2 regions of the Streptomyces sp. NPDC005955 genome follow, and region 1 is predicted to be linked to the other one. Evidence: riboswitches for the same ligand, from Rfam matches in the RefSeq annotation. Region 1 holds a riboswitch; the other holds the start of a gene.
What was found. A riboswitch is a leader RNA that binds a small molecule or an ion and turns the genes downstream of it on or off. The one in region 1 is predicted to bind S-adenosylmethionine.

Region 1 (3,400 bases):
TGAGCGTGCCGTCGTCCGCCACCGCGTACGAGACGGGACCGCGGTTCGACGCCACGAGGACCGTGGCACCCGCGGCGCCCGTGGTGCTCGTGGTGCGCTGCCCACCCTGAGAGAAACCCATACGGCGATACCTCGCCCACCCGGTGAACCCTCAAACGTGGCCCCGGGCACGCCCCGCGCAGCCCCTGGCCCGTTGTCGCCGGTCGCCCGGCTCCCGTCCTGCTGGCTCCGTCCGGCGTCCGGCTGGCCGTCGTCCGGCGTCCGGCGGTCGTATACGACGCCCCTGTGCTCACACCCCGGTGACGTGCAGTCGCCGTCCGGAGGCGGACTTGCTGCGCACCGTCGCGACCAGCAGTCCGCCGACCGCGCCCAGGGACACCACCAGCCCGCCGTACAGGTACGGCGAGAACCCGTCACCCACGGGGCGGGTCGTCCGGCGTTCCAGCGTGGGCGCGGGGGTGGCGTCCGCGCGGGGCGGTCCCACCGGATACGCGACCGGAGCCGACGTCACGGTGAGCGCCGATGCCGCGAGAACCCCTGCCGTCCACACAGCCAACCGCCGGACGCCACCACACGACCCCTTACCCACCCCGTGTGAGGAAAACATAAAAATACGGAGGAATGTGCGCATGAGCTGACAATCTAGGCAGCCGACGGGGGCGGTCCGGGGCGCCACGCGGGACCGCGCCGCCCCCGTGCGCCGTTCACCGCAGCCGATTACGCCACTCGCCCCGCTACCGCGCCCCCGGCCCGGCTGACCACCCGGTCACGGCCCGGCTGACCACCCGGTCACGCCACGCGCCGCGCCGCGTACTCCGCCACCGAGGCCATCGGCGGACGCTCCTCCGTGTCGACGGCGTACGTGCGCGGTTCGAAGCCCCGCGGACCCCGCTCGAACTGCGTCAGCTCGGGCCGCAACAGGTGCCCCCGCGCCAACCGCAGCTGTGCCGTCCGGTAGACCGCCGCCGCCATTCGCCCCAGCGCCTGCCCGTCCTGGTGCCGGTGGCGCCGCACCCCCACGTCCACCTGCGCCAACGCATCGAGCCCCACCGTGTGCAGCGCGTCCACCAGCAACCCCAGCTCCACCCCGTACCCCACCGGGAACGGCAGCTGCTCCAGCAGCGTGCGGCGGGCCGCGTACTCGCCGCCCAGCGGCTGCACGAATCCGGCCAGCCGGGGCCAGTGCATGTTCAGCACCGGGCGGGCCAGCAGCTCGGTGACCCGACCGCCCTGCCCGCCCCCGGCGACGGCGGTGCCGAGCGGCCGGTCGTACATCGCCTTCACGAACTGCACGTCCGGTTCGGTGAGCAGCGGTCCGACGATCCCGGTGACGAAGTCCGCGGAGAACTCCCGCAGGTCCGCGTCCACGAAACACACCACGTCACCGCGGGTCACCAACAGCGACCGCCACAGCACCTCGCCCTTGCCGGGCAGCGCGGGCAGGCTCGGCAGGATCGCGTCCCGGTGTTCCACCCGCGCCCCGGCCGCCGCCGCGACCTCCGCCGTCCGGTCCGTGGAGCCCGAGTCGACCACCACCAGCTCGTCGACCAGCGGCACCGGCCCCGTCATCAGTTCCTCGCGGATCACGGACACGATTCGGCCGACCGTCGCCTGTTCGTCCAGCGCGGGCAGCACCACACTGACCGTGGTGCCCGAGGCCCGCTTAGCCGCGGTGAGCTGGTGCGGCGAACGGTCTGCCACGGACCAAGAACGCCTGCTCAGCCAGTCCTCGACTTCTTCCAGCACGGTCTACGGCTCCCTACTGTGATCCATCTCGCGGTGCGGACGACTATCTCAACTGTCCTGGCCTTCGGTTACAGTCTTGAACAACGCGGATGACCGTCGCATGTCGGGGGCCGTCTCGCTGACAACCACATACCGCTCATCCAGAGGGGCAGAGGGATACGGCCCGTTGAAGCCCCGGCAACCCTCCAGTCGGTTCTCGTGACCGTCCGCCGAAGATCGTCGGCGGCATCACCCGCGAGGCTCCCGACTCGGGAAGGTGCCAATTCCGTCTCGTGGCGAAGCGCGCCACGGGGAAGATGAGGAGAAAGGGCCTCCCCTCCATGGCTGTTCAGACCGCTGCTTCCACCGCCGGTGCTCCCGACGTCGCCGACCCGGCCGTCGATCTCGGTCCCGCCGCGGCGCTGTCCTGTCGCGAGTGCGGCGAACGTTTCGCGCTCGGCCCGATCTTCGCCTGCGAGCTGTGTTTCGGCCCCCTCGAAGTGGCCTACGACCTCCCGCTCGGCGACCCCGAGGCCCTGCGCAAGCAGATCGAGTCCGGTCCCGAGAACATCTGGCGCTACGCCCCGCTGCTGCCCGTCCCCGCCGACGTCGCCGAGAAGCCGAACCTGAACCCCGGCTGGACCAAGCTCGTCAAGGCCGACAACCTCGCCCGCGAACTGGGCGTGACCGGCGGCCTCTACGTCAAGGACGACTCCGGCAACCCGACGCACTCCTTCAAGGACCGCGTCGTCGCCCAGGCCCTGGAAGCCGCGCGCGCCTTCGGCTTCACCACCCTCTCCTGCTCCTCCACCGGCAACCTCGCCGGTGCCGTGGGCGCCGCCGCGGCCCGCGCCGGCCTGCGCTCCTGCGTGTTCATCCCGCACGACCTGGAGCAGGCGAAGGTCGTCACGGCGGCCGTCTACGGGGGCGAGCTCGTCGCGATCGAGGGCACCTACGACGACGTGAACCGTTTCTGCTCCGAGCTGATCGGCGACCCGCTCGGCGAGGGCTGGGGCTTCGTCAACGTCAACCTCCGCCCGTACTACGGCGAGGGCTCCAAGACGCTGGCGTACGAGATCTGCGAGCAGTTCGGTTGGGAGATCCCGGACCAGTGGGTCATCCCCATCGCCTCCGGCTCGCAGCTCACGAAGATCGACAAGGGGCTCCAGGAGCTGATCAAGCTCGGACTGGTCGCCGACAAGCCGTACAAGATCTTCGGCGCCCAGGCGACCGGCTGCTCCCCGGTCTCCGCCGCCTTCAAGGCCGGTCACGACGTGGTCCGCCCGCAGAAGCCGGACACCATCGCCAAGTCGCTGGCCATCGGCAACCCGGCGGACGGCCCGTACGTGCTCGACATCGCCCGCCGTACCGGTGGCGCCGTGGACGACGTGGACGACGCGGCCGTCGTCGACGCGATCTCGCTGCTCGCCCGGACCGAGGGCATCTTCGCGGAGACCGCGGGCGGGGTCACCGTCGGCGTCACCAAGAAGCTCATCGAGGCCGGTCTGCTCGACCCCTCGCTGTCGACCGTCGTCCTCAACACCGGCGACGGGCTCAAGACGCTCGACGCGGTGGCGGACCGGGCCCGTCCGACCGCGACGATCCGGCCGGACCTCGACGCGTTCCGCGACGCGGGCCTCGCCACCGGCTGACACCGCCCCGCCGCGCCCGCGGG
Region 2 (3,400 bases), on a different contig from region 1:
GCCCGACCCCGTACGGCCCGCAACCCAGGAGCGACCCATGAGCGCTGTGACCCCCGCTGGAGGCGACACCACGGCGGTCCGTTCCTGGCCGCAGGTCCTGAACGCGTTGCTGTCGGGCGAGGACCAGGGAGCCGACGCCACGGCCTGGGCGATGGACCGCATCATGCGCGGGGAGGCCACCGACGCGCAGATCGCGGGCTTCGCCGTCGCCCTGCGCGCCAAGGGCGAGACGGTCGAGGAGATCACCGGCCTGGTCCGCGCCATGTACGAACACGCCCGGACCATCGAGGTGCCCGGGCCGAGCGTCGACATCGTCGGCACCGGCGGGGACGGCGCGCGCACGGTCAACATCTCCACCATGTCCGCGATCGTCGTCGCCGGGACCGGTGCGAAGGTCGTCAAGCACGGCAACCGCGCCGCGTCCTCCGCGAGCGGTGCCTCCGACGTGCTGGAGAAGCTGGGCGTCAATCTGGAGCTGACGCCGCAGCGGGTGGCCGAGGTCGCCGAGGAGGCCGGCATCACCTTCTGCTTCGCGGTGAAGTTCCACCCCGCGCTGCGGCACGTGGGCGCCGCCCGCAAGGAACTCGGCATCCGCACCGTCTTCAACTTCCTCGGCCCGCTCACCAACCCGGCCCGGGTCGCGGCGCAGGCCACCGGGGTCGCGGACGCGCGGATGGCCCCGGTGGTCGCCGGGGTGCTCGCCGAGCGGGGCTCGTCCGCCCTGGTGTTCCGCGGGGACGACGGCCTGGACGAACTCACCACCACCGCCACCTCCCGGGTGTGGGTGGTGCGCGGCGGAGCCGTCGCCGAGCAGCCCTTCGACCCCCGGGACGTGGGCATCGACCTCGTCCCGGTGGAGGCGCTGCGCGGCGCCGACTCCTCCTACAACGCCGATGTCGCCCGCCGGCTGCTGGCCGGGGAGACCGGTCCGGTCCGGGACGCGGTCCTGCTGAACTCGGCGGCGGCGCTGGTGGCGCTGGCCCCGGGCGACGCCCCGTTGGCCGATCAGCTGCGCGCGGGGATGGCGCGGGCCGCCGAGTCGATCGACTCGGGCGCGGCCCACCGGGCCCTGGACCGCTGGGTCGCCGCCAGCAACGCCTGACCCGCTGCGCCCTGCGCGCTCCGGCCGCTCCGCCCGCCGCGGGGCGGCCGGTCGCGTTCCGTGGCGTCCGGGATGCGGAACGGGCTGGTGCGTTCCGCCGGTCGTCTGGCATGATTCTTCGCAGGTCATGAGTGACAGCGCATCGGCCCCGGCCTGCTGTCCGGCAACCCTCCGTCCGTGGCGGGGTGCCCCGGGTGAAGACCAGGTCGTAGGCAGCGAGGTCTACGGCAAGCGCGGACCCCTCGCGTCTCCAGGGGTCCTGGTCGTCGAGGGAGCGGTCTCGTGAGCAAGCGAATGCGATAGGGCGCAGCGCCCCACCTCCGCGCACGCCCTGTCCGGTGTGTTCCTTCCCTTCACCCACGCCGTGTGTCCGGCCGGTCCCCGTCGTCGCCTCCGGGCGTCGCACCGGTGCCGAGCCGTGCCCCGCCGCGCCTTCCGCGGTGCTCATGCGTGGTCCACCGCATCTGCCTCATACGGGAGTTCGTCATGTCCGCACGCGCCACCACGACCACTCACGCCGACGCCGACCCCGCCTGTGTTCCGGGCGCCGCCGGGTCCCTCACCGAGAGCCCGCTGCCCGTCCTCGGTCGTGACGTGACCGTGCCCCTGGTCACCGGCGGGGAGGTCGACTACGCCGCGCTCGACTACGCCGCGAGTGCCCCCGCGCTCCAGCGGGTCTGGGACGACGTGGCCGCCTACGCGCCCTACTACGGCAGCGTCCACCGCGGTGCCGGCTACCTCTCCCAGCTCTCCACCGACCTCTTCGAGAACGCCCGCCGCACCGTCGCCGAGTTCCTCGGCTGCCGGGACGGCGACGAGGTGGTCTTCACCCGGTCCACCACCGACTCCCTCAACCTGCTGGCCGCCGCGCTGCCCGCCGACTGCGAGGTCTTCGTCTTCGAGACCGAGCACCACGCCTCCCTGCTGCCCTGGCGCGACGCCCGGGTCACCTACCTCGACGCGCCCCGCACCCCCGGCGAGGCCGTCGACACGCTGGAGCGGGCCCTCGCCGACCGCGACCCGTACGGCCCCGCCCTGGTGTGCGTGACCGGTGCGTCCAACGTCACGGGCGAGCTGTGGCCGGTGCGCGAACTCGCCGCCGCCGCCCACGCCCACGGCGCCCGGATCGTCCTCGACGCGGCCCAGCTCGCCCCGCACCACCCGGTGGACGTCGCCGACCTCGACGTCGACTGGGTTGCCTTCTCCGGGCACAAGCTGTACGCGCCCTTCGGCGCCGGCGTGCTCGCCGGGCGCGCCGACTGGCTGCGGGTGGCCGAGCCGTACCTGGCCGGTGGCGGTGCCTCGCGGAAGGTGTCGCGGCGCGCCGACGGGGGAGTGGACGTCGAGTGGCACGACAGCGCGGCCCGGCACGAGGCCGGCTCGCCCAACGTGATCGGCGCCTACGCCATCGCCTCCGCCTGCAAGGCGCTCACCGAAGCGGGCTTCGACCGACTGGTCGCCCGTGAGGAGCGGTTGATCGACCTGGTGCGCGCCGGGCTCGCCGAGGTGCCCGCGGTACGGGTGCTGTCCCTGTTCGGGGACGACGCGCCCAGGGTCGGGGTGATCTCGTTCGTGGTGGACGGGTGGAACAGTTCCCACTTCGCCGCCGCGCTGTCCGCCGAGTACGGCATCGGGGTGCGCGACGGGCTGTTCTGCGCCCACCCGCTGGTGCGCACCCTGCTCGGCACCGACCCGCAGGACCCGGGGGAGTGCGGCGCCCCGGAGGCCGCGCCCGGCGAGCGTTCGCTGAACGCCGTCCGGGTCAGCTTCGGGGCGGGCACCCCCGACGAGCACGTGGAGCGCTTCGTACGGGCCGTACGGGAGTTGGTCACCGACGGGGCGCGCTGGCGCTACCGCACCGAGGACGGGCGCTGCGTGCCGGACCCCACCACGGCCGCCTGACGCGGGTGCTCGGTCATCCGGGTGCCGAGCTGGATCATCCGTAGCGCGCGCTCGGTCGCGTCGGTCAGGAACTCGCCGCCGCGGCCCAGCGCTTCGGTCAGGGAGACCGGCGCGGGCAGGATCGACCCGTAGGCGTCCACCCCGATGGAGCGCACCTGGTGGGCGCCCTCGCCGAGGGTGCCGGCCAGCGCGAGCACCGGGCGGCCGTGCAGCTTGGCCCGCCGGGCGACCTCGGCGGGCACCTTGCCGCGCGGGGTCTGGTGGTCCAGGGCGCCCTCGGCGGTGACCACCAGATCGGCCCGGGCCAGTCGTTCGTCCAGCCCGAGGCGGTCCAGCAGCACGTCGAAGCGGGGCAGCAACCGGGCGCCGAGCGCGGCGAGTCCGGCGCCCAGGCCG

Region 2: linked by a shared signal. The riboswitch ahead of ACFYOU_RS10150 (aminotransferase class V-fold PLP-dependent enzyme) and the one ahead of thrC (threonine synthase) in region 1 are both predicted to bind S-adenosylmethionine.

Annotation. Positions count from the first base shown of each region.
Region 1 is NZ_JBIAIF010000001.1:1,053,826-1,057,225, reverse strand. Features, by position in the region: gene ACFYOU_RS04530 (trehalose-6-phosphate synthase) at 1-121, opposite strand, end outside; gene ACFYOU_RS04525 (hypothetical protein) at 290-511, opposite strand; gene ACFYOU_RS04520 (glucosyl-3-phosphoglycerate synthase) at 790-1,746, opposite strand; SAM riboswitch class I at 1,880-2,049, shown strand; gene thrC (threonine synthase) at 2,067-3,377, shown strand.
Region 2 is NZ_JBIAIF010000003.1:380,288-383,687, forward strand. Features, by position in the region: gene trpD (anthranilate phosphoribosyltransferase) at 38-1,102, shown strand; SAM riboswitch class IV at 1,226-1,342, shown strand; gene ACFYOU_RS10150 (aminotransferase class V-fold PLP-dependent enzyme) at 1,589-3,004, shown strand; gene ACFYOU_RS10155 (glycerate kinase) at 2,953-3,400, opposite strand, start outside.